3 regions of the Streptomyces sp. NPDC020875 genome follow, and region 1 is predicted to be linked to each of the others. Evidence: riboswitches for the same ligand, from Rfam matches in the RefSeq annotation. Region 1 holds a riboswitch; each other region holds the start of a gene.

Region 1 (9,978 bases):
GGGTGTGTTCGATGGCGCGGGCGGGCCATGTGCAGCCGGTGGTGGTCCATCCGGACGGCACCGCCGCGTTCGCCCGGGTGCCCGGCGGGCCGCCGCTGGGGCTCGGCGGGCTGCCCTTCGAGACGCTGGAGCTGCGGCTCCCCGAGGGCAGCACCCTGGTCCTCTATACGGACGGCCTGGTCGAGGACCGGGACCGGGACATCGACCAGGGTCTGGCGCTGCTCCGCGACACCCTCTCCGGGCACGGCGACCGGACCCCCGACGAGACCTGCGACGCGGTGCTGCGGGCGCTGCTGCCGGAGAATCCCCGCGACGACGTCGCCCTTCTGGTGGGCCGGACCCGGGTCCTGGATCCGTCCCGGGTCGCCGAATGGGGCGTACCGTCCGACCCCTCGGCGGTGGCGGAGCTGCGGGCCCGGGTGGCCCGCACCCTGGAGGAGTGGGATCTGGACGACGAGGCGTTCACCACGGAGCTGATCCTGAGTGAGCTGGTCACCAACGCCATCCGGTACGCGGTGGGGCCGATCCGGGTCCGGCTGATCCGGGACCGCGCCCTGATCTGCGAGGTCTCCGACCACAGCAGTACGTCACCGCATCTGCGGCAGGCGGCGAGCACGGACGAGGGCGGCCGGGGGCTCTTCCTGGTCGCCCAGTTCGCGGACCGCTGGGGTACCCGGTACACACCGGACGGCAAGGTCATCTGGACGGAGCAGCCGCTGCCGGGTTTCTGAGCCGCTGGGAGGGGCCGGGACGGCGTACGGGCCCGGCGGCGGTGATCCGCCGCCGGGCCCGCCGGTGCTCCCGGGGGTACGGCTCAGGGGCCGGTGTCCACCCGGTACGGCTCAGGTGCCGGAGGAGCGGCGCCGGTACGCCCACACCCCGGCGGCGGCCAGGACGGCGACACCGCCCGCCGCCGCGGCGATCACGGCACCGTTCCCGCCGCCGTCACCGTCACCGTCGCTCCGGGCGGAGCCGCCGGTCGTCCCGTGCGAGTCGTGTCCCTTCTCAGTGGTCAGCGGGCTCGCGCTCGCCGTGGCCCCGGTCTCCGGCGTCTCGGCCGTCGGCGGGGGCGTCGCCGGGGCGGACGGCGCGCGGACGGGTTCGCGTACGGTTCCGGCGGCCTTGGCCCGCAGCTTGAGGACGGGCGCCGGGTTCTCGGACTTCACCCCGGCCCGGGGCTCCTCCAGCCAGCGGGCCTGGGAGCCGTCGCCGTAGGTTTCGAGGACCCGGAAGACCAGTTCCTTCGCGTCCGGGAGCTGCTGGACGACGACGCTGTGCACCACGTCCCGGCCGACCGGCAGGGCGGCGCCGCTGATGGTGTAGCCGCCCTGGGAGTGGGTGAACTTCCAGCCCTTCGGGGCCTGCTTCAGGGTGACCGCCGCCGACGACATGTCCTGGGCGAGGGCGATCTGGACCTTCATGAGTCCGGCCTTCGCCGACTCGGCCTCGGAGGTGAAGGTGAGGGTGACGTTCTTCGCGAGGGCCCGTGGCTCGGAAGCGGTGACCCCCGCGTGGGCGGCGGCGGGGTGGCCGGTCCCGATCACGAGGGCCAGCCCGCAGACGAACGCGGCGGCGGGCGCGGCGCGCCGGGCTCGGCGGGACAGGGGCGAGCTGCTCATGGTTCTCCTCGGGTGTGTGCCGTGAAGTTGCGCGTCGGACCACCCCCGGCAAACCCCTGGCGCTGTCGGGTCCCTGCCGTGCCGGAGGTGCCGGGGACATCATTCACGACACCGCGCCCCGGGCAAAGACCCTGACCCCCTATACCCCCATGGGGTATTCTCGCATTCTCGCCAACACCCCCCAGGGGTATAGGAGGTCGAGTTGTCATGCCGAGCGATGATTTCGCCGAGGCACCGTACGCCCGGGTACGCCAGATCTTCGACCGGTTGGTCCGCGAGGGCAGGGAGCCCGGCGCCGGACTCTCGGTCTGGCGCGGGGGGCGGGAGGTGGTGCGGCTCACCGGCGGCTGGGCGGATTCCGGCCGCACCCGGCCGTTCGACGCCACGACCCTGGTCCAGCCCTATTCGCTCTCCAAACCGTTCGCCGCCGTCGCGGCCCTGGCCGCCGTCCGGGACGGCGCCCTGGAGCTGGACCGCCCGATCGCGGAGTACTGGCCGGAGTACGGGCGGGCCGGGAAGGAGCGGGTGACCCTGCGCCGGGTCCTCTCGCACCAGGCGGGCCAGCCCCGTTTCCCCGAAACCCTGCGGGGCGCAGACCCGTTCGACGACGCGGCGCTCCGGGCCGGGCTCGCGGCGGCACCGCCCGAGTACGAGCCCGGTACGGCGATCGGCGAGCACGCGCTGACGTACGGGCATCTGATCGACGGCGCCCTCAGGGCGGGCGCCGGAACGACCCTCGGCGAGATGTTCAACGGGGTCGTCCGCCCGGCACTCGGCCTGGACGCCTGGTTCGGGGTGCCGGACGGCGAACTGGGCCGGGTGGCCGAACTGGAGTACGCCGCCCCCGACTGGGCGGAGCGGCTGCCGTCCGCGCCCTGGCTGGAAATCCCGGCGGGCCCGCTGGAACTCGCCACGGTCAACTCGGCCCGGTGGCGGCGATCGGTCTTCGGCACGGTCAACCTCCACACCAGCGCCTCGTCGGCCGCCCGCTTCTTCGGCGGGCTGACCGATCCGGCCGGGCCGATGGCCGAACTGCTCGGACCCGAGGTCCACCGGGAGTTCCTGGCACCCCAGGCGACCGGTCACGACGAGGTCTTCGGTACCGAACTGACCTGGACGCTCGGACTGCTCCGGGACCGTACGAAGATCGCCAAGGGGGGCATCGGCGGCTCGGCGGGCTGGTGGTCCTCCGAACGCGGCCACGGCGTGGCCTATCTGACCCGGGGACTGGCCGACCACTCCCGGGTGGCCGAGATAGCCACAGCCCTCGGGGACGATCTGTCGGTGACACCGCTGGAGAGCTGACCGGCGGCACCCGGCGCCGGGGCGGGCCCGGCAGTCAGATGGCGTACCGCCAGACGGTGAGCATATGGGCGCCGTACCAGCTGCCGACGAGGGTCGCGACGGCGAGCACGGCCACGGCGGTACGCGTCCTCGCCCGGCCCAACACCACCGCCACCGGCACCAGGAAGATCACGGCGGGCACCAGCAGCCGCAGCTTGGAGTGGTAGTAGTTGCTCTGCGCCAGGGTCAGCACCACCATCACCGTCCCGTACACCAGCAGCGGCGGCCAGGTGCCGCGCCGCCAGGCCAGTACCGTGAGGCAGACGGCCCCCACCAGGAGGACGGCGGTACTCACCGGCACCCAGCCCTCGGCCCGTCCGGCGGTCTCCGTCAGGAACGAGAAGAACGCGGCGCCGTTGTCCCAGCGGGTCCCCCACCCGGCTTCCTGGATCACGAACCAGGCGTCGAGCTGCCCCAGCCGCTCCCCCACCCAGAGCAGATACAGCGGCGTCCCCGAACACGCCAGCACCACCCCGGCGACCCGACGCCGGCCGAGCCGCCCGTCCGCGCGCACCGCCAGCACGGCGGCGACCGCCAGCGCCACCGCGAGCGCGAAGGCCGCCGGGCGGGTCAGTCCCGTCAGCAGCCCCAGGAACCCGGCCGTCAGCCAGGCTTCCCGGTGCGCGGCGAGCAGCGCGGCGGCGGCCAGGGCGAGGAAGAGCGACTCGCTGTACGCCATCTGGAAGGTGATCGCCATCGGCTGCGCCCCGGCGAGCAGCGCGATCCCGGCGAGGGCGGTCCGCTCGTCGTACAACCGGTACAGCAGGCCGTGTACGGCGAACAGCGCGCCGAGCAGACAGAGATGCGCCAGGGCGATCGCGACCCCGCCCGCGTCGAGCCCGGTGAGCCGGTGCACGGCCCGTACCAGCAGCGGAAACAGCGGGAAGAAGGCCAGATTGTTGCCGGTCAGCTCACCGTCGTCACGGTAGTGGAACCCGGTCGGATAGCCGTCGGTGGCTATGTCGACGTACAGGGCGGCGTCCCAGGACAGCAGCCGGTCGCGCAGCGACCAGCCCGGCGGCAGCATCGCGGTGAGTACGACGAGATGGACGACGACGCTCGCGGCGTACACCCCGACCACGGCGGTCGCACGCTGCCGCCCCGCCCGCTCCCCCGCCTCCCCGGGGCCGCCGCGCGGCACGGGCACCGGCGGCCCGGCGGTCGGGCGGTCGTCGGTCAGGGACTGGTCGGCCATCGGGCTCCTCGTACGGTTCGTACGGTCGATTACTCGACACGCATACGTACGTTCGCCCCTGTGGGGTTGACACGCTGTGACGCACCTCACGAATCGCCTCCGCCGATGGAGACACCCCCAGCGCCTCGCCCCTCCGGCTGAGGCCAACTACCCGGGTCCCGCCCTGCGGCCTGATGCTGTCGGCGGTCCGCGGACCGGCCGTGGCTGGTCGCGCAGTTCCCCGCGCCCCTGGTTGCCTCTCTTGCCGCCCTCGCCGAAAGACGGGCCCCTCTTCTTCAGGGGCGATGCCTGGGAGGGCATTTAGGGCCGCGGGGAACTGCGCGACAAGCCACCGACGGCGGGTGGTCGGCAATGGTGGGTGGGGGCCGCCCACAGGTTCCGGGGTGAAGCGCTCAGCCGAAGGCGTAGGGGGCGGAAATGCGCGACGAGCCACCGGCGGGGCGCGGGCCGTATCAGGGGGGCGTCGGCATCGTACGCGAGGGGCTCGGGTGGGGTGGGGAGGACGTCGCCATCGGGGTGGGCGAGCCGGACGCGGGTTCCACCGGGCCCGGCCCCGGCCCCGCGTCCGGCCTCGCCACGAGCAGCGCCACCACCGCCGCCACCGCGCACAACAGCCCCGCCCCCGCCGCCCTGCGCCGCCGCGATCTGGCCCTGGCCCGGCCGGTGATGACCGCCGCCCCGGCGGGCCGTACCCGCCCGGCGGCCCGCGCGGCGGCCGTCCGCAGCCGGTCCGCCACCAGTTCGTCGTGGTCGGTCGTCACGGCGATCCCCCGTCCGTCGTCCGTGCAGGATGGTCGTCGATCAGTCCGGCGAGCTTGGCCCGCGCCCGGGAGAGGTGGGTCTTCACGGTTCCGGTGGAGAGCCGGGTCTCGGCGGCTATCCGGTCCACGGGCAGATCGCAGACGTAGTAGAGCGCCGCGCACTGCCGCTGCCGCGCGGGCATCCCCCGCAGCGCCCGTTCGAGATCGACGGCGCCCGGCCCGGGGCCGTCGCTGACGGCGGGGTCGCCGCGCCGCCGCCAGGCCCGCTGGCCCCGGACGACCCGCCGCCACCGGCTGACGGCGAGCCGCCATGCCACGGTCCTCACCCACGCCTCGGGCCCCAGGTCCTCGGCCAGCCGCCGCCGGTGCCCCCAGGCCCGGACGAACGCCTCCTGCACCACGTCCTGCGCCTCGTGGAAGTCGCCGGTCATGACGTACAGCTGGCCGGTGAGCCGGTGCACGGAGCGGGTGTAGAAGTCCGTGAACTCCTCCTCGGTCAAACGTCAGCTCTCCTCGCCGGTGTACGGATCCCCGCCGACGTTACGCGGCGCCGTCCGGGGCGCCGCGACGCGGGTCGCCGCCCCGGCGGGGCCGCTCCCCGGGCCCGGGGGCGTACCGCCGGAGCACGGCGTCGAAGACGGCGGCCAGCTCGGCCGCGTCCTCGCCCGCGTGGTGGGTGTGCGGAAGTCCCTTCAGTCCGGTCGCCGCCTTGATGGTGCTCTTGTGGGAGCGGCGCCATTCGGCGCCCGTCAGGCCCATCCAGTAGCTGCGGAGGTCGATTCCGGCGCCGGTGGCGCCGAAGGGGCTCGCGCCGGTGAAGCGGACGAAGTACCAGTGGACGAACATGCCGTCCCAGACGGCGGGCGCGGCGAGGAAGACGGGGCGGCCGGTCTTCCGCAGCCCGTCCACCCAGCGGGCGGCCCGGGCCATCGCCGCCTCGGGGGCGGGTGCCTCGCGGAGCAGCCGGTCGCGGTCGAGCCCGGAGACGGCGAGGGCCTCGGGGACGACTTCGTCGGAGATGGGCCGCAGTTCGGTGTAGAAGGCGAGTTCGGGGCGGCCGACGACGGACATGCCGAGGGAGAGCATGCTGTACGGCCCCGGGATGGGCCCGTCGGCCTCGACGTCCACGGCAACGTACAGCTCGGGGAGACCGGTGGCGGGCGGGTCGGTCGGACCGCTGGGTGGGTTCACGCGGCGCAGCGTAGACGGGTACGGCTCCGGCGGGCCACGGATTTGCGGACGGCCCGGCACCCGACCCCTGGCCGGGGGGACGTCACGGCCCCCGCGTCACGGTCCCGCGTCCCGTCCCTCCAGCCGCGTACCGAGGCGCAGGTTCCAGCGGCGGCCGTCGCCCGACAGGTCGGTCAGGGTCAGCGGGGGTACGTCCAGCCGCCAGAACGTCTCCGGGGGCAGGGCCAGCGCGTGCAGTACGGCCGCGCGGACGACGGCCGGTTCGGCGACGGCGAGTACCCGGTGCCCGGCGGGGCCTTCGGCGAGGCCGTCCAGCCAGCCGCCGACGCGGGCGCGGAGGTCGAGCAGTGACTCGCCGCCGTGCGGGGCCGACGCGGGGTCGCCGAGCCAGTCGGCCATCGCGTCGGGTTCCGCGCGGGCCGTCTCGTCCAGTCCGCGGCCCCGCCAGCGCCCCAGGTCCCAGTCGGCGATGCCGGGTTCGAGCCGGGGCCCGGGGCCGAGGCCGAGTTCGGCGCAGGTCTCCCGGCAGCGGGCGGAGGACCCGGCGAGGACGGTCCGTCCGGTACGCGGTACCCGGTGCGCGGCGGCGCGGGCGGCGGCCCGGCCCGGCTCGTCCAGTCCCTCGCCGGGGTCGAACCGGGCGGCGCGGACCGCCGCGGTCGCCGCCGCCGTCAGCAGGGTGACCCGTACCACCACATCACCGTCCCCTCCGGCCGCTCCTGTGGCCGTCCGTCCCATCTTCCGCCCCGGGCTCGGGATCCGGCCCCGAGTAGTCGAATACGCGCCATGGCGGCGGAGGTTCGGGCACGGTACGGTCGCGTGGACATGACGAGGATGTGATGGAAGTCCGGTGCAAATCCGGCACGGTCGCGCCACTGTGTACCCGTCTCCCCGGCGGGAAGTCAGACCCGGCGTCCTCGTCTCGGGCACCACGAACGGGACGCGTTGTTCCCCCTGGAGGTTGTCATGGCCCAGTCGGCCGTACCCGCCGCTCCGCTCACCCCCGCACCGGCCCGCACGCCGGTCGCCGTCACTCCCCTCTCCCTCCGGGAGATCGCCCCCTGGGCGCTGTTCACCGGCGTCCTGGCCCTGATCCTGCTCTACTTCGTCGGCGCCGAGCAGGGCGCGGTCGCCCTGGTCTCCGGCGAGAGCGTCCACGAATGGGTCCACGACGGCCGTCATCTGCTCGGCTTCCCGTGCCACTGAACCCCGGTACGGGAGAGAGACGGCGGATGAACCCGACGGACATCAACACCGATATCCACTCCGACACCGACACCGAGCGGCACGCCCCCGTGCCCACCGGCTCCCGGACCGTCCGGGCGCTGCTGGTCCGGGGCATGCTGGCGGGCCTGATCGCCGGGGTGTGCGCCCTGGCCGTCGCGTACTTCCTGGGCGAGGGTCCGGTCGACGCGGCCATCGCGTTCGAGGAGGCGGGCGCCCATGACCACGGCGGCGGCGAGGAACTCGTCAGCCGGGCCGTGCAGTCGACCGCCGGACTCGCCACCGGCGTCCTCGTCTTCGGGGTCGCCGTCGGCGGGATCGCGGCGCTCGCCTATTGCGCGGCGCTCGGCCGGACCGGCCGCTTCGGGCCGCGCGGCACGGCCCTGCTGGTGGCGGTCGGCACACTGCTGAGCGTCTATGTCGTGCCGTTTCTGAAGTACCCGCCGAATCCGCCCGCCGTCGGCGATCCCGACACCATCGGGCAGCGGACCACCCTCTACTTCCTCATGGTGGTACTGGGCGTGGCGCTCACGGTGGGGGCGGTGATCGCCGGCCGCGCGCTGGCGCCCCGTACCGGCACCTGGCACGCGGCGGTCATCGCGGCGGCGGGGCTGGTCCTGGCCGTCGGGCTCGCGTATGCCTTCCTGCCGTCGTTCGACGAGGTGCCGAAGGGGTTCCCGGCGGCTGTGCTGTGGGAGTTCCGGCTCGCGACACTCGCCGTACAGGCCACGCTGTGGGCGGTGTTCGGCCTGGTCTTCGGGGAGTTGGCGGAGCGGCTGCTGATCCCGGCGAAGGCCCGCCCGGCCGGGACGGGGGCGGTGGCGGCGACCGGCTGACGTTACGGGACCGGGCCCGCCCGCCCGGAAGGTCCCGGGCCTCCGAGGCGCCCGCGCGCATACCCGTGCCCCGCCGGATCTCCTCCGGCGGGGCACGGGTGCCGTCCGCCCGCGTACCCGGGTCAGCCGGTCGCGGCCGGGAAAGTCACGGCGATGTCCTCCGGCGCGATCCCGGCCGCGCCCCGGCAGACCGCCTCGACGGGCGCGGCCCCCGGTACGGCCGCCAGCCGCGCCACGACCTCCCCCAGGCACCGCTTCAACGCGCGCTGCCCGTAGTAGTTGGGGTGGAGGACCTCCCGGGCCTCGTCGGCGGGGGGTTCGGCCGCGGTCCGGGGGACGTACCGGGCCCACTCCGCCCGTTCGGCGCCGGGCGAGGCGATCGTCCCGTCGGCGGCGAAGGCGGTCCGCGCCGCCCGGCCGCCGCAGACCTGGTGGCCTTCGAGCAGCCCGCCGACGTCCACGAAGTCGGCGCCGGAGCGGCGGGCGGCGGCCCTGATCCGGTCGTTGAGCGCGCCGCCGACCCCGGTGGCGAGCCAGCGCAGATCACGGTCGTAGAAGGGGCAGCCCGCGACGCCCCAGCGGTCCCGGCCGTTCTCGTCGAGCCGGGTCGTCGCGTCCGGGTCTCCCGAGGCCAGCGGCAGCGGATACGACTGGACGACGACCCGTGGCAGCGAACCGGTGCCATCGGCCGCCGCCCGTACCGACGCGACGGCCGCCGCCACCTTCTCCCCGACCGCCGCGACGCGCTCGGCCGCCGGGCCGGTGATCCGCCGGTCGGTCGAGCAGTCGGTACGGTCGCGCCAGGCGGCGGCGCATGCCTTCATGGTGTCCGTCAGCCGGACGTCGTCACCACCGATCGAGACGACGACGGTCCGTACGTCGTACCGGGCGGCCAGCTTCCGCAACTGTTCGAGCTGCGCCTCGTGGCTCCGTACGGCCCGGGACGGCGCCTCGGCCCCGGCGGTCGAACAGGCGATGTTGTGGTGGTGGACGGTATCCGTGGTGAGGGTGAGGACATCGGAGCGGCGGCAGTCGTCGGTATAGACCCGTGGCGGTACGGCTCCGGACGCCCCGGTCCTGGTCCGGTCCGTGGCGTCGCGCAGCGCGGCCGGAACGCCGCCGTCGCCGCCGAGCCCCTCCGCGTTCCCGGCCCAGCGCGCTCCTTCCCCGGCGAGGAAGCCGTCCCCGAGCGTCACCAGCGCGACCGGCCTCGCGGGCGGCGCGGCCCCCGGTTCGTCGGCGGTGGTGATATCGGGGCGCGGCAGCCCGGGCCCCGGTTCGACGGGCCCGGGTCCCGGGGCCACCACGGGCCCGGTCGGCCTGGGTACGGGCCCGAGCCCCGGTGTCGCGGTGGCGGACGGCGACCCGAAGGCCAGGGCCGCGGGGAGCACGGCGAGGGCACCCAGTACCCCCACGGCGCTCCGCACGGCCCGCGCCACCCGCCGCCGCGCGACGGGGTCCGCGGCGCCCGCCCGGGGTGCCTCGTCGGGGAGTTCGGTCATCGCTGGAGCCTCGATCCTTGGGCCGGTACCCCCGCTGTGCTGCTCCCATTGACCGCCCCACCGGCCGCCGAGGGCTTCCGGCCACGCGTGCCGTACGACGACATCACCCGTCCGGCCCCGTCCGTACGGTGAAGCGAGGCACCCGGCAGAAGCCCCACCGGTCGCGCGACTTCACCGGCCCCGCTTCGAAGGGGCGGCTCCTCCGGACTCCGAGACGGGAAGGACCACCATGACCAGATCGAGAACCATCGCCCTCCTGACGGCCGTCGCGGCCGTGCTCGCGACCATGCTCGTGACGGCGCCGCA
Region 2 (9,978 bases), on a different contig from region 1:
CCAGCTTCTACGTCGGCCCGGTCGCGGACGCCCTCGGCGGCGCGGACTTCTCCTTCGCCGTCGGACTGACCGTCTCCGGCGTGCTGTATCTGCTGTTCTCCCGGAACCTGGATCATGAGGCGGAGGCCGCCGCCCGCGCGGCGAGCGAGATCGAGCTGGAGGGAGCCGCCCGATGAGCGTGCCCGCACACCGCCCCGCCGACACCACCGGCACCGCTGACACCGGTGCCGCCGGAACCACCGGAGCGACCGGGAGCACGGCCGGAGGGGCCGGGGCCGGAACCGGCGGCCCCGGGGCGGTGTCCGCGAGCACGGTCACGGTCGCCGTCTGCCAGATCGCGCCGCGGGTCGGCGACCCCGAGGGGAACCGGCGGCGGATCCGTACCGCGATCGGGACGGCGGCGGACCGCGGCGCCCGCGTCGTCGTCCTGCCCGAGCTGGCGAACACCGGCTACGTCTTCACCGGCCCGGACGAACTCCGGTCCGTCGCGGAGCCGTCCGACGGCCCCACGATCAGGGAGTGGGAGGCGCTGGCCGCCCGGCACGACCTGGTCGTCGTCGGCGGCTTCGCGGAGCGCGGCGAGCACGGCGCGGTCCACAACTCCGCCGCCCTCGTCGACCGGACCGGGCTGCGCGCCACGTACCGCAAGGCTCATCTGTGGAACGGCGAGAAGACCTGGGGCTTCACCCCGGGGGACGGGCCGCCGCCGGTCGTCGACACGCCGTACGGCCGGATCGGGTTCATGGTCTGCTACGACCTGGAGTTCCCCGAGTGGGTACGGCTGGCGGCGCTCGACGGCGCCGAACTGCTCTGCGGCCCGGTCAACTGGCCGCTGTACCCGAGGCCGGAGGGCGAGCGGCCGGGTGAGATCGTCCGCGTCCAGGCCGACGCGGCCGTCAACCGGATGTTCGTCGCCGTCGCCGACCGGACCGGCACCGAACGGGGCCAGGACTGGCTCGGCGGCAGTGCGATCATCGACGCCGACGGCTACCCCGTGACACCACTGCGCCTCGGCGAGGAGGCGGTCCTCACGGCGGCCCTCCCCCTCGCCGACGCCAGGGACAAGGCCATCAGTGAACTGAACGACGTCCACGCGGACCGGCGTCCGGCGCTGTACGGACGTACCCGGGAGGAGCCGTCATGACCACCACCGTCGCCGTCGTCCAGCAGCCGCCCGCCCTGCTCGACCTGGACGAGTCGCTGCGGCGCGCCGCGGCCCACATCGCCGACGGCGCGCGGGCGGGCGCCGATCTCGTGGTCTTCCCCGAGACATGGCTGACCTGCTACCCGGCCTGGGTGTTCGGCCTCGCGGGGTGGCGGGACGCCGAGGCCAGACGCTGGTACGCCCGGCTGCTGGAGCAGAGCCCGGTACTCGACCCCGGGGGCGACGACGCCCTCGCCCCGGTCCGGGCCGCCGCCCGGGAGCACGGGGTGACGGTGGTCCTCGGCCTCAACGAGCGGGCCGCGCCCGCCTCCGGCTCCCTCTACAACTCCCTGCTGACGATCGGCCCGGACGGCGGCACCCTCAATGTGCACCGCAAGCTGACGCCCACCCACACCGAGCGGATCGTCTGGGCGCCCGGCGACGGGGCGGGACTGCGGGTCGTCGACACCCCGGCGGGCCGGGTGGGGTCGCTGGTCTGCTGGGAGCACTTCCATCCGCTGGCCCGGCACTCCCTGCACGCGCAGCACGAGGAGATCCATGTCGCGGCCTGGCCCGACATGCCGGAGAGCCATGTGATCGCGGCCCGCTCGTACGCGCTGGAGGGCCGCTGCTTCGTGGTCTCGGCCGGACTGGTGCTCTCCACCGACGACGTCCCCGCCGATCTGCTCCCCGCCTACCGGGCCGGGGTCGGTCCGGACGCGCCCGAGGACGGTCTGCTCTTCACCGGGGGTTCGAGTGTCGCGGGCCCGGACGGCTCCTGGGTGATGCCACCGGTCTACGGCGAGGCGCGGCTGCTCACGGCGACCCTGGACACCGCCGGGCGGTACGGGGAGACCCTGGACCTCGATGTCGCCGGGCACTACGGCCGCCCCGACGTCTTCTCCCTCTCCGTCGACCGGACCCGGCGCGACAGCGGGGTCGACTTCACGGACTGAGGGCGCCCGGGGCCACGGGACGCGGGGATCACGGGGACGGGGGAGGTCCGGCTGCCGGACCTCCCCTGACAGTGTGCCCGGCGGCACCGTAAGCTGACCGGCGCAGCTGGTTCGCCCCGTCAGCCGGACGGGAGCGTCGTAAGAGGGAACCCGGTGGGAATCCGGGACTGCCCCGCAGCGGTGAGCGGGAACGACCGCCGTCATACGCACTGGGCCCGGCCGGGTCTGGGAAGCGACGGCCAGTAGGTGTCCGCCGGGAATCCGGTGGATGTGCCCGCGAGTCCGAAGACCTGCCCGTTGCCCGCACGCGGACGATTCCGCGCGCGGACATCCCGGTGACCTCGTGGGCGGGTCGGCGTACGAACCAGCGGTGATCCGCGCCGAACCGGCGCGCCGGCACCGCCGGTACGTCACTCCTTCGCAGCCTCGTCCCGTCGCCGGGATCTCAGGGATTCATCTCGTGAAGGAGATCTCCGTGACATCGAAGTCCGCAGCCGCGGCGGCCCGGGCCACCGTGTACGGCTACCCCCGGCAGGGGCGGAACCGGGAGCTGAAGAAGGCGGTCGAGGGCTACTGGAAGGGCCGGACCACCGCCGACGCCCTCCGGGCCACCGCCGCCGAGCTGCGCGCCGCCAACTGGCGCGAACTCGCCGAAGCCGGTATCGACGAGGTCCCCACCGGTGACTTCTCGTACTACGACCACGTCCTCGACACCACCGTGATGGTGGGCGCGATCCCGGCCCGGCACCGTACGGCCTTCGCCGACGACCCGCTCGACGGCTACTTCGCCATGGCCCGCGGCACCCAGGACGTGGCGCCGCTGGAGATGACCAAGTGGTTCGACACCAACTACCACTACCTGGTGCCGGAGCTGGGGCCCGACACGGTGTTCACCGCCGACTTCGGACGGCAGGTCGCGGAGCTGACCGAGGCGCTGGCCCTCGGCCTGACGGCCCGGCCCGTGCTGGTCGGCCCGGTGACCTATCTGCTGCTCGCCAAGCCCGCGCCCGGGGTGGCCGGGAACTTCGATCCGCTGACCCTGCTGGACCGGCTGCTCCCCGTCTACGCGGAGGTCCTGGCCGACCTGCGGGCGGCGGGCGCCGACTGGGTCCAGCTGGACGAGCCCGCCCTCGTCCAGGACCGTACCCCGGCCGAACTCGACGCCGTCGCCCGCGCCTACCGCGATCTCGGCGCCCTGACGGACCGTCCGAAACTGCTGGTCGCCTCCTATTTCGACCGGCTCGGCCGGGCCCTGCCCGTACTCGCCGCCTCGCCGGTCGAAGGGCTCGCCCTCGACTTCACCGAGCACGCGGGCGCCCAGCTGGGCGAGCTGGCCGCCGTCGGCGGACTGCCCGGGAAGCGCCTGGTCGCGGGCGTCGTCAACGGCCGCAATATCTGGATCAACGATCTGGAGAAGTCGCTGGCCACCCTGGGCACCCTGCTCGGCCTGGCCGACCGGGTCGACGTCGCCGCCTCCTCGTCCCTGCTGCACGTCCCGCTGGACGCGGCCCTCGAACGCGACATCGACCCGCAGGTCCTGCGCTGGCTCGCGTTCGCCCGGCAGAAGACGGCCGAGATCGTCACCCTCGCCAAGGGCCTGAGCCGGGGCACCGACACCATCACGGGCGAACTGGCCGCGAACCGGGCCGCGCTGGCCTCCCGCGCGAACTCCCCCATCACTCGCGACACGGCCGTCCGCGCCCGTACCTCGGCGGTCACCGGCGCGGACACCCGCCGGTCGCAGCGGTACGGCGAACGGACCGTCGCCCAGCGCACCCGGCTCGGCCTGCCGCCGCTGCCGACCACCACCATCGGATCCTTCCCGCAGACCGGCGAACTGCGGACGGCCCGCGCCGACCTGCGCGCCGGACGGCTCGACACCGCCGCCTACGAGGTACGCATCAGGGCCGAGATCGCCGAGGTCGTCGCCTTCCAGGAGAAGACCGGTATCGATGTCTTGGTCCACGGCGAACCCGAACGCAACGACATGGTCCAGTACTTCGCCGAACGGCTCACCGGCTACCTCGCCACCCGGAACGGCTGGGTCCAGTCCTACGGCACCCGCTATGTCCGCCCGCCGGTCCTCGCCGGGGACATCTCCCGCCCGGCACCGATGACCGTCCGCTGGACCTCCTACGCCCAGAGCCTCACCGACCGCCCCGTCAAGGGCATGCTCACCGGCCCCGTCACCATGCTGGCCTGGTCCTTCGTCCGCGACGACCAGCCCCTCGCGGACACCGCCCGCCAGGTCGCCCTCGCCCTGCGCGACGAGGTCAACGACCTGGAGGCGGCCGGAACCGCCGTCATCCAGGTCGACGAACCCGCCCTCCGCGAAACCCTCCCCCTGCGCTCCGCCGACCACGCCGGCTATCTGGCCTGGGCGACGGAGGCGTTCCGCCTGACGACCTCAGGCGTCGCACCGGGCACCCAGATCCACACCCATATGTGCTACGCCGAGTTCGGCGACATCGTCCAGGCCATCGACGACCTCGACGCCGATGTCATCAGCCTGGAGGCCGCCCGCTCCCATATGCAGGTCGCCCGCGAACTCGCCGCCCACGGCTACCCCCGCGAAGCCGGCCCCGGCGTCTGGGACATCCACTCCCCCCGCGTCCCGTCCCCCGAGGAAGCGGCCCGCCTGCTGCGTACGGCCCTGAAGGCCATCCCGTCCGAACGCCTCTGGGTCAACCCCGACTGCGGTCTCAAGACCCGCGCCTGGCCGGAGACCCGCGCGACCCTGGAGAACCTGGTCACCGCGGCCCGCACGGTCCGCGCGGAACTCTCCGACGGCTGACGTACGGCCCCGGGGCGCGGGCGCGTGGACGTCCGCGCCCCAAGGGGGGCGTGCGGCGGGTCCCGGGGATGCCGCCCCGCGTCAGGTGGGACCCGCGTCGCCGGGTCGGATGAGCCGGGTCAGATGAGCCGGAAGAGGTCGGCGGCCGTCCGGACGTCCGTCAGGTCCTCGATCGAGCGGAGGTTGTCGCAGAGGGCTTCCAGTACGGAGTCGGTCCGGGCGGCGCGCGGGGCGTCCACGGCCAGGCCGAAGACGCGGAAGCCCAGCCGGGTTCTGGCCTCGTTCCAGTCGCGGGTCCACTCCTCGGTGACCTCGCACTCGTCGTCGGTGAGCATCACGATGTCGCCCCGGGCGCGGGCCGTGTCGGCGAACTCGGCCGCCAGGATGTCCCGGGCCTCCGTCAGGGGGCGCTGATAGCTGGTGCCGCCGCCGAGGAAGGTCTCCGCGAAGTCGATCACCCGGTCGATGTCGACGGGTTCTCCGGCGGGGAAGCGGAAGACCCGGAGTTTGTCGGCGGCGGCGAAGAGGATGCCGACGAAGTCGCGTTTCGCGTGGCGGGCCTGGTCCAGCAGGGCGAGGGCGCATGCCTTGGCCCAGGCTTCCCGGGGGACTCCGCCGGGCCCCGTGACGTACATGGAGTGGGAGGTGTCGATACAGGCGATCACGGCGCCCCGGCCGGTGGGGCGCTCGCCCCGGCTGTCGTAGAGCATCAGCTCACCGGCGGCGTAGCGGGCGGCGAAGACCGCGCGGAGTTCGGGCAGGCCGAGGTTGGCCAGTTCGGAGGGGATGATCCGGGAGAGGTCGTCGCCGAGGGTGACACCGACCAGTTCGCCGGTGGCATTCTCCACCTTGCGGGCGCGTTCACCGGCGGCCATCTCCCGGAAGCGGCCGATCAGTTCGGCCCAGCGGGCGAGTCCGCCGGTCCGCAGCCGTTCGGCGAGCCGGGCGCGCCGGTCGTAGGGCATCCGTTCCAGTTCGCCGGGGCCGACGCCCCAGGCACGCATCAGTGCCGCCTCCTCCGCGACGGCGCGGGCGGCGTTCGCGGTCGCGTTCCGGGCGGCGGCGCGGATGCCGGGGGCGGCTTCGGCGAGGGCCCGGGCCGCGTCCCGGGCCGCCTGCCGCGCCTCGGACCGGGCGGCCCGCTCGGCGTCGGCGGTACTCGTCCGCGCATCGGTGCCGGGGTCCGGGGAGTCGGGGGCGGCGTCGGGCCCGTCCGCCTCGGCGGCGGGCGGCCGGGGCGCCGCGTCCCCGGGGTTCCAGCGGGCCGTTTCGGCCCGCAGGGCCCGCTCGTGGGCGTCGTGGGTGTTTTCGAGGATCCGGCGCAGCTCGGTCGCCTGGGCGAGGACGGCAACGGCGGCGGCGTAGGGGTCGCCCGCCGTCTCGCGGCGTACGCCGGTGAACTCGGGTGATTCCATCAGCGCGCCGACGATGTGATGGTTCACCAGGCGGGAGGGGGACATCTCGGCCGGGCTCCGCAGCCGTGGGGCGTGTTTATAGGCCGCCAGGAACACATCGGCGAGGAGGTCGGCGGCGTGCTCGTGCCGTGCGCTCAGTTCGGTGACCAGTTCGCGCAGGGCCGCCGACTGTTCGCAGGTGTCGCGCCAGGCCATCCGGTCGTACCGGTCGGCGACGACGGTGCCGGTGTGCCGTCGGGGTACGGCGTCCGGCGCCTCGTCCGGATCGTACGGCCGGGTGTCCATCGTTCTCGCCCTCCGCCGTCAGAGCTGGGACCGCGCCGTGCTCTCGTCCATGCCGAGGGCCTCGGTGAGGACGCGGGCGCGGACGGCTCTGCGGCGGACCGCGACCCGGTCGATGGCGGTGGTGGAGCGGCCCGCGCCGGCCGCCTCCGTACGCAGTTCCTCCAGGCGTCTGCCCGCGGTGGCGAGCTTGTTGTGGGCCTTCTTGATGACCCACTCGCTCAGGGCCTCGCGGGACTGTCCGGCCATCGCGTCGAGCTGGGACTCCAGTTCGTCGATGGTGTCGGCGAGGTCGAGGGCCTCCTTGGCGTCCGGGTTGACGAGCTGGAGCAGTTCGCGTTCGACGGTGGGGCGCTGGGCGGGCGAGTCCCACAGCACATGGCCGAGTACCGGCAGATCGGCGTCGGTGACCGCCGGGCGGCCGTCGAGGTAGGCGGATGCCTGGAGCAGGCCCACCGCCTGCCGCCAGCGGCGGTCGGAGGCGATGAGTTCCTTGCGGCGCAGGGCGGCCCGCAGGGCGCAGATCGCGTCCACGATCGGGTCGGGGACGTCGACGGCCGGAACGGACTCCTCGACGGCGTACCGCAGCTCGGCGAGGGTCACGGTGGTTCTGACCGGTGCCTCCGGGCGGCGTACGGCGGAGCGGACCAGGGCGGCGAAGTGGGTGGGGTCGGCGAGATAGCCGACCTCGATCCGGACCAGCAGCCGGTCGTAGATCGCGGCGGTGTCCTCACCGGCGGGCAGTTCGTTGCTGGCGGTGATCGCCCCGATCAGGGGGCAGTGGACGGGTTCGCCACCGCTCTCGGGGTGGTAGATCCGCTCGTTGAGATAGCCCAGGGTCTCGTTGAGCGCGGCCGTGGAGCATTTGAAGATCTCGTCGATGAAGGCGATGTCGGCGGTGGTGGCGCGCCCGTCGTAGATCTGGCGGTACTCGCCCCGGGTCAGCGCGGCCACGTCGACGGGTCCGAACATCCTGGTCGGCGCGGTGAACTTGGAGAGCAGGATCTCCCAGTAGGACGCCCCGTCGATCCTGGCGGTCAGCTCCCGGGCAAGTTCGGACTTGGCCGTGCCGGGCGGTCCGAGCAGCAGCGAGTGCTGTCCGGCGAGCAGCGTCACCATCAGGGTCCGGATCACATCGGCCCGCTCGTAGAAGCGGTCCGACAGCTCGTCGCGGATCGCCCGCAGTGTCCCGGCCGTGTCCCCCGCGCCCCCCGCGTCCCCCGCGTTCATGTTCAGCTCCTCCGATCCGTCGCCCTGCCGGGTCCGACGATACGGCGCACCCGGAGCGCGCCCGGAGCCCGGGCGGGAGCCGGGCGGCCGGAAATCGGCGACGGCCGCCGTCGGGTGCCTTCGTCACGGGGCCGTACGGCCGGACCGGGCGGGTCCCGCTGTCCGGAAAGGGCCTGTGGACAGTGCGAGGCGGACCGGGTACGGGGCTTGAGGGACCGGCCGGTCCGGATATCGCTCGCGGGAACCATGTCACCGTCACCGGCGCCCCGCGGGGGCCGACGGTGGTACTGACCCACGGGTTCGGCTGCGATCGGAACGTACGGCGGCTGACGGTGCCCGCACTCGTCCGTGACCATCGGGTCGTCCTCCATCCGGGCCGGTCAGCGGCGACGGCCCGCTGATCCGGAACCCGGACCGGCCCGAGCTCGGTGAGGAGCCGGGAAACGGCTTCCGCGCCACCGATCCGGAGATCGGGCGGGTCTACGCCCCGGACCGCGTTCCCGCTGGATTCCCGGGACGAGCCGAGGGATGTCCGGGTACCGCCGGTCCCGGCCCGGACCGGGGCCCGGGCGGGGACCCGGTACGACGGTCTGACCGTCCCGGCACCCGGCCGGTCCCATTGCGCGCGCCGCCATGGCGGTGGCGCCACGGGGCCGGTGGGGTGACCGTCCTCGCGACCATCCGCGGGACCGCCCGCCCACCGGGCAGGAATCAGCGCATCCATATCGGGGCACCCGGCCGAAGTACTCGTGTACAGGTGACCGACAGCGAGACAGGGGTGCGCATGCTGGGAGTGCGGTCCACCGCGGCCGAGCCGCCCGGGACGCCCGACGGGCCCGGCGGGCCGGCGTCGGCCCGGGACGCCGTCCGGGCCGTCGACGCGGAGCTGGGGCGCTTCCTCGACGCGGGGCGGCACCGGGCCGACAGTACGGACCCGGTGTTCGCCCGTGATGTCGCCGACCGGGTGGCCGAGCTGGTCCTGCGGGGCGGCAAGCGGCTCCGGGCGGCGTTCGTGTGGTGCGGCTGGGCGGCCGCGGGCGGTTCGGGGGACGTCACACCGGTCCTGCGTACGGGGGCGGCCATCGAACTCGTCCAGGCGTGCGCCCTGATCCACGACGACGTGATGGACGGCTCGCCGCTGCGGCGCGGCGCGCCCTCGGTCCACGCGGGTCTGGCCCGGGCGCACGAGGCCGCGCGGATGACGGGCTCACCGGAGACGTTCGGTGCCTTCGGCGCCGTACTCGCCGGTGATCTGGCGCTGGCCTGGGCGGACGATCTGCTGATGGAGACGGCGATCGGCTCGCCGTACGGCCATCGGCTGGCCGTCGAATGGCGGGCGATGCGGGAGGAGATGGTCGCCGGGCAGTACCGGGACCTCCACGCGCAGGCCACCGGGGCGCGGGAACTCGACGACGCGCTGACCGTCGCCACCCTGAAGAGCGCCCTGTACACGGTCGAACGGCCGCTGGCCCTGGGCGCGGCGCTGGCGGGCGCCGACGGGCCGGTCGTGGCGGCGCTGCGGGCCGCCGGGCGGTGTGCCGGGCTCGCCTTCCAGCTCCGCGACGATCTCCTGGGCACCTTCGGCGATCCGGCGCTGACCGGCAAACCGGCCGACGACGATCTCCGGTCCGGCAAGCTGACCTGTCTGCTCGCGGTCGGCGCCGGGCTGGCCGGGGCCTCCGGCGACCGGGAGTCCGCCGCCGCGCTCGCCCCGGCCCCGGCCGGGCCGTCCGACGCCGCGGTGCGCCGGGCCAGGGCGGCGCTGGAGCGCACCGGGGCGCGGACGGTGGTCGAGTCGACGATTCACGAGCTGGCCTCGGCCGCCCTGCGGCATTTCGATCTGATCGGCGCGGATCCGCTCGTACGGCGGGAGTTCGCCGCCCTGGTGGAACGGGCGGCCGGGGTCGGGTCGCGGGCCGCCGGGGAGGCGGCGTGAGGACGGTACCGGGGGCCACGGACCATGTGGTCGTGGTGGGCGCCGGGCTGTCCGGGCTGGCCTGTGCGCTGCATCTGCTGGGCGCGGGCCGCCGGGTGACGGTCGTGGAGCGGGACGAGGGGCCCGGCGGCCGGGCGGGCCGGGTCCGGCTCGGCGGCTACGAGATCGATACCGGGCCGACGGTGCTGACCATGCCCGATCTGGCCGACGAGGCGTTCGCC
Region 3 (9,978 bases), on a different contig from region 1:
CCTTGACCAGACCGGCGATCGCCTCGGCCCGCAGCCCGTCGAGCGTGACGGCGGTCCCGCCCAGATCACCCGCGAGCCGGCCGGCGAGACCCAGCCGGACCGGACCCGACTCGCAGTCCACCACCACCGACGCCGTCCCGTCGGCGGCGTACAACCGGGCCGCCCGCGACGCCAGCGCCACCGGCTCCGGACCACCGGTCGCCCGGCCGTCGGTGACCACGACCAGCAGCGGACGGCGCGCCGGATCCCGCAGCCGCTCCACCCGCAGTACGTCATGGGCCTTCAACAGCCCCGCCGCCAGCGGCGTACGGCCCCCGGTCGGCAGCCGGTCGAGCCGGGCCGCCGCCGCGTCCACCGAACTCGTCGGCGGCAGCGCCAGCTCCGCCTCCCGGCCCCGGAACGTCACCAGACCGACCTTGTCCCGGCGCTGATAGGCGTCCAGCAGCAGCGACAGCACCGCGCCCTTGACCGCGCCCATCCGCTGCCGCGCCGCCATCGACCCCGAGGCGTCCACCACGAACAGCACCAGATTGGACTCCCGGCCCTCGCGCACCGACTGCCGCAGATCGTCCCGGCGCACCACCAGACCCGGCCCGCCCCGCCCCCGGGCCCGCTGATGCGGCGCCGCCGCCCGTATCGTCGCCGCCAGATGCAGGGTGCCCAGAGCGCCCCGGGGACGACGCGAACCCGTCGTCCGGCCGTGCTCCGCCCGCGCCCGGGACCTGCGGCCCGCGGCCCCGTCGCCCGTACCGGGCACGGTCAGCGCCTTCGTACGGAACGGCTCACCGGCGGCCACCGGCCGCCGCTCACCGCCGCCACTGCCCGGCGCCGCGCCCGCACCGGCCTCCTGGGGCGCGGTCTCGCCCCCCGGCGGGGCGTCCCGCCCGTCGGAGCCGTCGGAGCCGTCGGAGCTGTCGGGCCCACTTCGCTCGACGCCCGGTTCGTCCCCGGAGCGCGGCGGAGGCGGGGCACCGCCACCGCCGTCGGGACCGCCCCCGTCCGGACCGCCGCCGTCGGGCCCTTCACCGCCGGGATCCGGCTCGTCCTCCGGGCCGTCGCCCTGATCGGCGAACTCGTCCAGCGTCCGGTCGAGTTTCTCCTCGTCCAGACCGGGCGCGTCGAACGGATTCCGCCGCCGCCGGTGCGGCAGCGCCAGCAGGGCCGCCTGCCGGACGTCCTCCTCCAGCACGTCCTCCCGGCCCGCCCACGCCGCCAGCGCCGTCGCCGTCCGGGCCATCACGATGTCCGCCCGCATCCCGTCGACCTCGAACGCCGCACAGGTCGCGGCGATCTGCCGGAGCACCCCGTCCCCCAGCCGGACCCCGGGCAGCAGCGCCCGGGCGGCCGCGATCCGCCCCCGCAGCGCCTCCTCCTCGCCCGCCCAGCGGGCGGCGAAGGCCACCGGATCGTCGTCGAACGCCAGCCTCCGCCGGACGACCTCCACCCGCTGCTCCGGCTCCCGGGACGCGGTCACCTCCACCGTCAGCCCGAACCGGTCGAGCAGCTGCGGACGCAGCTCGCCCTCCTCCGGATTCATCGTCCCCACCAGCAGGAAACGGGCCGCGTGCCGCACCGAGACGCCCTCGCGCTCCACATACGAGGCGCCCATCGCCGCCGCGTCCAGCAGCACATCCACCAGATGGTCGTGGAGGAGGTTCACCTCGTCCACGTAGAGGATGCCGCGGTGCGCGTCGGCGAGCAGTCCTGGCTCGAAGGACTTCACGCCCTCCGCCAGGGCCCGCTCGATGTCGAGCGCGCCCACCAGCCGGTCCTCGGAGGCGCCCACCGGCAACTCCACCATCCGCGCGGGCCGCTCCCCGCCGGGACCCGACTCGTGCGGCCCGTCCGGGCAGTCCGGGTAGGGGTCCCGGGGATCGCAGGAGAACCGGCACCCCGGCACCACCGCGACCGACGGCAGCAGCGCCGCCAGCGCCCGGACCGCGGTGGACTTCGCGGTCCCCTTCTCGCCGCGCACCAGCACTCCGCCGACCCGCGGCGAGACCGCGTTCAGCAACAGGGCCAGCCGTAGATCGTCCTGGCCGACGAGGGCCGTGAACGGATAGGGCGTCGTGCTCATGCCTCCCCCTCCGGGTCGTTGTCCGCTTCCGAGTCGGCCCAGTCGGCCGTGCGGTCCGTCTTGTCTGTACCGCCTGTACCGCCCGCGCCGGGTATGCCGACCGGGTCGTCCGTGGCGCTCCGCCGACGCGACGGCGCCGACTCCTCGTCCGGTACGGCGGACCCCGGAGCCCGGACCTCGCCGCCACCCGACTCCGGCTCCGGGTCCGCTCCAGTGGGCGAGGAGCCGTCCGGAACCGGGTCCGGCGCGCCCGGCGGCACGAACGGCAGGCCCGGGGGCGGCCCCGACTCGATCAGCCGGAGCAGCCCGTCCGTATCGGCGTGCTCCTCGATCAACTCGCCCAGCCGGTCCAGCTGCTCCTCGCGCAGCGCGTCGAACGAGGTGTCCGGCGCCGGGACGAAACGTCGCCCCGCCGCCTCGGCCACCCGGCGCAGAAACGCCCGGCGGAAGCCGTCGCTCTCCAGCGACCCGTGCCAGTGGGTGCCCCACACCGCCCCGACCCGGCAGCCGTCGAGAAACGGCTCACCCCCGAGGACCTCGGCCACCCCGTGATGGATCTCGTATCCCTCGACGGGCTCCCCGAGCGCCGAACCCGACGGCCGGGCCAGCGTCTTGGCGGCGGCGAACCGCACCCGGACCGGGAGCAGCCCCAGCCCCTCCACCGTCCCGGCCCGGGACTCGACGTCGTCCTCGATCAGCTCGCCGAGGAGCTGGAAACCACCGCAGATCCCCAGCACCGGCCGCCCCTCGGCGGCCCGGCGCGACAACGCGTCCGCCAGCCCCCGGCGGCGCAGCCAGTCCAGCGCCCTGACCGTGCCCCGGGTGCCCGGCACGACCACCAGATCGGCGTCCACCAGCTCCTCGGGCCGGTCCACGAACCGGACCACCACACCGGGCTCGGCGGCCAGCGCGTCGACATCGGTGAAGTTCGACATCAGGGGCACCGCGCAGACCGCGACCCGCAGGATCTCCTCGCCCACCGGCGGCGCAACCAGCGACTCCCGGACCGCGCCCCGCAGGGACACCCGCAGCCCGTCCTCCTCGTCGATACCCAGCCCGTGGGCGTACGGCAGCACCCCGTAGAACGGGCGGCCCGTCACCGACGTCAGCATGTCGAGCCCCGGCCGCAGCAGCCCCGCGTCCCCCCGGAACTTGTTGATCAGATACCCCGCCACCAGCCGCTGGTCCACCGCGTCCAGCAGGGCCGTCGTACCGAAGAAGGAGGCGAAGACCCCACCGCGGTCGATGTCGCCGACCACCAGCACCGGCAGCTCGGCCGCCCGGGCCACGCCCATGTTCACCAGATCCGTACGGCGCAGATTGATCTCGGCCGGACTGCCCGCCCCCTCGCAGATCACGGCGTCATACGTGCCCCGCAGCTCCTCCAGGCACTCCAGCACCGTGGTCAGCAGCTCGGAGCGCCGCCCGCCGGAACCGAAATACCCCCGGGCGCTCATCTCGCCGACGGCTCTGCCCAGCAGGACCACCTGGCTCGTCCGGTCGCCCCCCGGCTTCAGCAGCACCGGATTCATCAGGGCCGTCGGTTCGATCCGGGCCGCCCGCGCCTGCATCGCCTGGGCCCGGCCGATCTCGGCACCGTCCCGGGTCACGAACGAGTTCAGCGACATGTTCTGCCCCTTGAACGGGGCGACCTTCACCCCGCGGCCCGCCAGCCAGCGGCAGATCCCCGCGGTGACCACGCTCTTGCCCGCGTCCGACGTCGTCCCGGCGACCAGCAGCCCGCCGCCGCGCTTCCGCCCGGCCATCGCCGCCACCCCCTTCCGTCCTGCCCGATGCCTCCGAAGAGGCCCTGCCGATAAGTCGTGCCGTCGTCCCCGGGGACAGCGGCCGTCCGTCCGCCGCGCGTCCCGGATCTCATGTTGGACCCCGCCCGGAAATCCCGTCGGGCCCTGTGGACCGACGCCCGGTCGCGGAGAAAACCGTCACCCGCCCCGGGCAACCATCGCCCGCCCGGACGCCGTTCCGGATGTCGTGAGCCGTCGCCCCGCCGCCCTCCCGGCGATCAGCCGCCCCGCGACACATACCCCCAGCGCCAGCGCGCTCACCCGCCGCGACAGCCGTACCGCCCGCTCGATGTCCCCGACGGCGACCCGCCGGGCCCCGCCGTTCAGCACGGCCCGGTGCTCGACCCGGCCGCCGTACGCCAGCGTGCCGCCGAGCCGGACACCCAGCGCGCCCGCGAACGACGCCTCGACCGGGCCCGCGTTGGGGCTGGGATGCCGGTGGGCGTCCGCCCGCCAGGCCCGTACGGCACCCCGGGCGTCCCCGCCCGCGACCACGGCGAGCGCCGCCGTCAGCCGGGCCCCCGGGGCGCCCACCAGGTCGTCCAGCCGGGCCGACGCCCAGCCGAACCGGCGGTAACGGGGCGAACGGTGCCCCACCATCGCGTCCAGGGTGTTGACCGCGCGGAATCCGACCAGACCCGGCACTCCCGCCACCGCGCCCCACACCAGGGCGCCGACCACGGCGTCCGAGGTGTTCTCGGCGACGGACTCGACCACGGCCCGGGCGATTTCCGGCCCGTCCAGCGCCTGGGGATCACGACCGCAGAGATGGGGCAGCCGCTCCCGGGCGGCGTCGAGGTCCCCGGCGGTCAGCGCCGCGCCCACCGCCCCGGCCTCCCGAGCCAGCGACGTACCCCCGACGACGGCCCAGGTGGCGGCGGCGGTCAGGGCCACTGCGGCGGCGGGCTCCCGGCGCGCGGCCCGGGCCGCCACGGCCGCGACGGCGGCGGCGCCGCCCGCGCACCCGGCGGTGTACAGCGCGCCCCAGCCCCGGTGGTCACGCCACAGCAGCCGCTCGGCCGCGCCCGCGGCCCGCCCGAAGGCGGCGACGGGATGGCCCCGGCGGGGGTCGCCCAGCAGTAGATCGCCGAGGAGACCGGCGGTGGCGCCGATGGCGAAGACCCGGTCGGCTCGCATCGCTCAGCGCCCGGGGGAGCCGTAGCAGGCGGCAGCGGCGCGGGAGGTGTCCCGGCCGTCCGGCTGATCCCCGAAGGAGCCGGAGGAACGGGAAGAACCGGAAGGACTGTAAGAGCCGGAGGAACCGGGAGAACCGGGAGAACCGGAAGCGCCGGGGGACCCGGGTGCGGCCCCGCGAGCGGGGGCCGTGACGATGCCGCGCATGGCGAATTGTCCTCACTCAGGGTGTCCGCGCCCTGGTTCGACGTGAAACGGCGGCGAGAGTTCCTGGCTCCCGGGGATGTGCTCCCCGGTGACAGTGGCGGGACCGCGCCGGATTCGCACCGGCTTCCTCTGCTGCCTCCGTAGTGGCCCCGGCAGTCCACCACGGGGTGAGAAGGGCCGTCAACTCGCCCCTGACCTGCGACGGAGCAGTGTGCGCAGGGCCACATCCGGTGGTTGCGGCCGGGATGACGGCCGGGAATACGGAGAGCCGGGTCCGACCCGTCGGGGGGTCGGACCCGGCTCTCCGCGGCCGTGCGGACGGCCGGGGCCCGAGCTGATCGCGGAGGACCAGGGGGCCGGGGTGCTGACGGTGATCAGCGGGATCAGCAGGTCAGGAGCGACCCGCGGTGATCAGGTGACGATCAGATAGATCCCGTACCCCACCGCCACCGTGCAGAGCACGAAGCAGGCGTAGGCGCCGGTACGGGCGAGGGGCGCGGAGCCGCCGTTGGCCGCCGCGGCCTCCTGCTTGGTCAGGCCGATGACTCCCAGGGCGAACAGGCCCACGAGGAGGACGGTGCCGACGAGGCTGACACCGAAGACGGAGCCGAGGGCTTCCCAGTCGATTTTCATGGTGATACGTCCTTACACCGCGGCCGGGCTGGCCGGACCGGTCTCGGGGGCCGACGGCGCGGAAGAAGGGGTGGCGGAGGGGATGGTGGTCTTCAGCTCGCCGTCGTCGATCACACCGGCGGGCGGCGGGGTGACGGCGGCCATGGCGGTGGTGACGACGCCGGGGGACTCCTGGCCGTCGCCGGAGGCGCCGGTGCCGGTGGTGTCGTCCTCGTCGTCGTTCACGTCGTTCACATTGGTGTGGTCGACGACCTGGCGGCGCGAGACGATCCAGATCGCGGCGGAGGAGGCCACGAGGAAGACCGCCACGGCGGCGACGCCCCAGTCACCCTGCTTGGTGACGAACTCGGAGGCCGCGGCGACCAGACCGGCGGCCGGAAGGGTCAGACCCCAGGCGACGAACATCCGGGTGGCGGTGGACCAGCGGACCACGCCGCCCTTGCGGCCCAGACCGGCGCCCATCACGGCACCGGAGCAGGAGTGCGTGGTGGAGAGGGAGAAGCCGAGGTTCGAGGAGGCCAGGATGACCGTCGCGGCGCTGGTCTGGGCGGCGAAGCCCTGCTGCGGCTGGAGGTCGGTCAGGCCCTTGCCCATGGTGCGGATGATGCGCCAGCCACCGAGGTACGTACCGAGGGCGATGGCCACACCGGCGGAGACGATGACCCACATCGGAGGGTTGGAGCCGGGGGCGAGGATGTCGCCGGCGACCAGGGCCAGGGTGATGACACCCATGGTCTTCTGGGCGTCGTTGGTGCCGTGCGCCAGGGAGACCAGACCCGCGGACGCGATCTGACCCGCCTTGTACCCCTTGTCGGTGCTCTTGAGATCGGTGTTGCGGCCGATCCGGTACGTCAGCCGGGTGCCGATGTAGCCGGCGAGGCCGGCGACCAGCGGAGCGGCGATGGCCGGGATCAGGACCTTGGTGATCACCGTGCCGCCGTTGACCGAGCTGAAGCCGACGGAGGCGACGGTCGCGCCGATCAGACCGCCCATCAGGGCGTGCGACGAGCTGGACGGTAGTCCGACCAGCCAGGTCAGCAGATTCCAGAGGATGGCGCCGACGAGCGCCGCGAAGATGACTTCTGGGGTGATGCCTGCCTCGTCGACGATGCCACTGGAGATCGTCTTGGCGACCTCCACCGACAGGAAAGCGCCGACGAGGTTGAGCACGGCGGACATGGCCACCGCGGTCTTGGGCTTCATGGCGCCGGTCGAGATGGTCGTCGCCATCGCGTTGGCGGTGTCATGGAAACCGTTCGTGAAATCGAACACGAGAGCCGTCACGATCACTATCGCGAGCAGCAGCGTGATGTGTTCCATTTACCCAGGCAATCTTTGGAGGTCAGTGGCTCGCCGAAGGTAAGTAACCTGGGTGAACGGAAGGTGAACTGGGACCGGCTTGGGGGTGTATCCAAGCGGTTCTCGGCATTCCGCTTCGACTTTCGGGGGGCCTTCCGGAGGGGTGACCGCCGGTATGGCGGGCCCTCTCCGGGTGGAAAGCCTCATTCGTCCGATCTTGTGGTGATATGCATCACGGGTGCTCTGTCCCGCCGCCGCCCCGGCTGACAGGATCGCACCCATGACCGAACCGACCGTACGCGCGCCCGACGGCGCTCTCGAACACACCTGGCGGCAGCTGGTCGAAACGGCCCGCAGAACGGCCGCCGAAGGGCTGGTCGTGGGGACCTCGGGCAATGTCTCGGCCCGGGTCGGGCCGCTGATCCTCGTCACCCCCAGCGGAGTGCCGTACGACCGGCTCACGGAGCGTGATCTCACCGCCGTCGATCTCGGCGGACGCCAGGTGATCGGCGAGCTGAGGCCGACGAGCGAGCTGCCGCTGCATCTGGCGGTCCACCGGTCCCGCGACGGATCCCGCGACGGACTGGCGGTCGTCCACACCCACGCGGCGCACGCCACCGCCGTCTCCACCCTCGTCACCGAGGTGCCGCCGGTCCACTACATGACGGCGGACCTCGGAGGTCCGGTCCGGGTCGCCCCGTACGCGGTCTACGGCTCCGACGAACTGGCCCGCAACATGCTCACGGCACTCCTCGACCGGGAGGCGTGCCTGCTGGGCAACCACGGCACCGTCGCGGTCGGCGCGACCCTGGAGCAGGCGTACGACCGCACGGCCCAGCTGGAGTGGATGTGCCGGGTCTGGCTGCTCGCCGCGTCGGTCCCCGGGCTCGCCCCGCGCCTGCTCACCCGCGACCAGCTCACCGAGACCGCGACCCGGCTCCGCTCCTACGGCCAGCCGGGCTGAGCGACCGGTCCACCCGCCCCGGATGCACCTCCGCTTCCTCCGTGTCACCTGGGTCGTCCGAGGCAGAACGACCGCTCCCCTTGTGCCGCCGGACCCTTATGCGCCGCGGTTCCGTCCGGACACGCCGTGGTTCCGTCCGGACACGCCGTGGTTCCGTCCGGACGGACCGGCCGTCCGGACGGCGCGCGCCCGGCGGGTACTGTCGCGCGCGCCCGCCGGAACCCGTCCCGTACCCCCGCGGGAGTCGCCCCACTGGCAGCGGCGCGCGGTCGTCCCCACACTGGAACGGTGCGCCCGGTAACCGCGACGGCCGCCGCCGTCACCACAGTCGCAGGCATCGGCACCGCCGCGGCCCTCGCCCGCCGCGCCGTCGACGCCACCCTGCGTCCCGCGCCCGACCGGCCGCTCCCCGGCGACCCCCGGCTCACCGTGCACGCCACGGACCCCGGCCGGGTGGCCCTCACCCGCGCCCTGGCGTCCCGCAGACCCGGGACGTACGGCCTCGCCGGACCCGGCGTCCACGCCGTCGCGGGACCCGTGCTCGACGGCCCCGCCGCCACGCCCGACACCGTCGTCCGCCGCCTCGACGCGATCGGCCCCGGCACCCTCGAACCCGGTACCAAGGTCCGGATGACCACCCGGCTGCACTCCGGCGACCCCGGGACGGCGCTCGGCATCCCCTACGAGGAAGTCACCGTCCCCGGCGAGCTGGGCCCCCTCCCGGCCTGGTTCGTCCCCGCCGCCCGGGACCTCTGGGTGATCGCCGTCCACGGCCTGGGCACCACCCGCGAGCTGGCCCTCAACCTGCTGCCGTTCCTGCACGGCCGGGCCCTGCCCGTACTCGCCGTCGGCTACCGGGGCGACCCCGGCGCGCCCCGCTCGCCCGACGGACTCGGCCACCTCGGCGAGACCGAGTGGCGCGACCTCGACGCCGCCCTGCGGTACGCGGTCTCCCGGGGCGCCCGCCGCGTCGTCCTCCACGGCTGGTCCACCGGCGCCACCATGGCCCTGCACACCGCCGCGAACTCCGCCCTGCGCGACCACGTCAGGGGCCTCGTCCTCGACTCCCCGGTCCTCGACCAGGAGGCGGCCCTGCGCGCCCTGGCCCGCGCCCGGCACGTCCCGGGCCCACTCGTACCGCTCGTCGTCCGGGCCGCCCGGGGCCGCGCCGGGCTCTACCGCGACCGGCTGCCCGTCGCCGCCGACGCCCAGGCCGTCCGGGTTCCGACCCTGATCTTCCACGGCCCCGACGACACCCTCGCGCCCTGGGGGCCCTCCCGCCGGCTCACCGCCGCCCGCCCGGACCTGGTCACCCTGCGGACCGTCCTCGACGCCCCGCACGCCGCCAACTGGAACACCGACCCCGCCGCCTACGAGGAGGCCCTGCGCCGCTTCCTCACCCCCTTGATGTAGCCGCCCGGCGCCCGCCCCGGCACCTTCCGGCAACTCGCGGTCCCGCCGCCCGGCACCGGTCCGCCGTCCTGCTTCCGCGCGCCGTTCCGGGACCCCCGCCACCACCGCCGGAACGCGGTCCGTCCCGTTCCGTTTGGGCTTTCGGGCCGTCAGCGGGAAGACTGCTCCCCGTGACGTCCCGAAAGCCTGATGAGCAATTGGCGCGCAACCCCAGACTCCGTCTTGTCCGCCCGCGACCGCTGACCAGCGCACGCAAGGCCGTGACCACCCGGCGCACCCGGCCCGCGCCGAGGCCCCCCGAGGGCACCCCGCCCCCCGCCGAACTGGCCCGCCAGGCCCGTACGGTCCTCTCCGACGCGGTCCGCGTCGCCCGCTGGGCCGCCGTCGACGGCGACGCCGCCGGTACGGTCCCCCTCACCGACACCACCGAGGAACGGGCCGCCGCC

What was found. A riboswitch is a leader RNA that binds a small molecule or an ion and turns the genes downstream of it on or off. The one in region 1 is predicted to bind cobalamin.
Region 2: linked by a shared signal. The riboswitch ahead of metE (5-methyltetrahydropteroyltriglutamate--homocysteine S-methyltransferase) and the one ahead of AB0G74_RS27985 (CbtB domain-containing protein) in region 1 are both predicted to bind cobalamin.
Region 3: linked by a shared signal. The riboswitch ahead of AB0G74_RS21930 (cobalamin biosynthesis protein) and the one ahead of AB0G74_RS27985 (CbtB domain-containing protein) in region 1 are both predicted to bind cobalamin.

Annotation. Positions count from the first base shown of each region.
Region 1 covers NZ_JBFADP010000058.1:26,690-36,667, reverse strand. Annotated here, with positions in the region: gene AB0G74_RS28025 (SpoIIE family protein phosphatase) at 1-731, shown strand, start outside; gene AB0G74_RS28020 (DUF1775 domain-containing protein) at 843-1,619, opposite strand; gene AB0G74_RS28015 (serine hydrolase domain-containing protein) at 1,827-2,924, shown strand; gene AB0G74_RS28010 (hypothetical protein) at 2,959-4,158, opposite strand; gene AB0G74_RS28005 (hypothetical protein) at 4,611-4,919, opposite strand; gene AB0G74_RS28000 (SigE family RNA polymerase sigma factor) at 4,916-5,419, opposite strand; gene AB0G74_RS27995 (exonuclease) at 5,460-6,110, opposite strand; gene AB0G74_RS27990 (histidine phosphatase family protein) at 6,207-6,806, opposite strand; adenosylcobalamin (AdoCbl) riboswitch at 6,926-7,066, shown strand; gene AB0G74_RS27985 (CbtB domain-containing protein) at 7,077-7,316, shown strand; gene AB0G74_RS27980 (CbtA family protein) at 7,343-8,170, shown strand; gene AB0G74_RS27975 (hypothetical protein) at 8,293-9,672, opposite strand; gene AB0G74_RS27970 (hypothetical protein) at 9,902-9,978, shown strand, end outside.
Region 2 covers NZ_JBFADP010000041.1:13,496-23,473, reverse strand. Annotated here, with positions in the region: gene AB0G74_RS23225 (cytosine permease) at 1-176, shown strand, start outside; gene AB0G74_RS23220 (nitrilase family protein) at 173-1,144, shown strand; gene AB0G74_RS23215 (carbon-nitrogen hydrolase family protein) at 1,141-2,100, shown strand; cobalamin riboswitch at 2,240-2,392, shown strand; gene metE (5-methyltetrahydropteroyltriglutamate--homocysteine S-methyltransferase) at 2,576-4,894, shown strand; gene AB0G74_RS23205 (VWA domain-containing protein) at 5,014-6,594, opposite strand; gene AB0G74_RS23200 (AAA family ATPase) at 6,613-7,821, opposite strand; partial or broken gene AB0G74_RS23195 (hypothetical protein) at 8,004-8,189, shown strand; gene AB0G74_RS23190 (polyprenyl synthetase family protein) at 8,606-9,757, shown strand; gene crtI (phytoene desaturase family protein) at 9,754-9,978, shown strand, end outside.
Region 3 covers NZ_JBFADP010000037.1:82,244-92,221, forward strand. Annotated here, with positions in the region: gene AB0G74_RS21920 (putative cobaltochelatase) at 1-2,077, opposite strand, end outside; gene AB0G74_RS21925 (cobyric acid synthase) at 2,074-3,843, opposite strand; gene AB0G74_RS21930 (cobalamin biosynthesis protein) at 4,021-5,019, opposite strand; cobalamin riboswitch at 5,258-5,400, opposite strand; gene AB0G74_RS21935 (hypothetical protein) at 5,635-5,856, opposite strand; gene AB0G74_RS21940 (inorganic phosphate transporter) at 5,869-7,176, opposite strand; gene AB0G74_RS21945 (class II aldolase/adducin family protein) at 7,436-8,119, shown strand; gene AB0G74_RS21950 (hypothetical protein) at 8,408-9,532, shown strand; gene AB0G74_RS21955 (hypothetical protein) at 9,793-9,978, shown strand, end outside.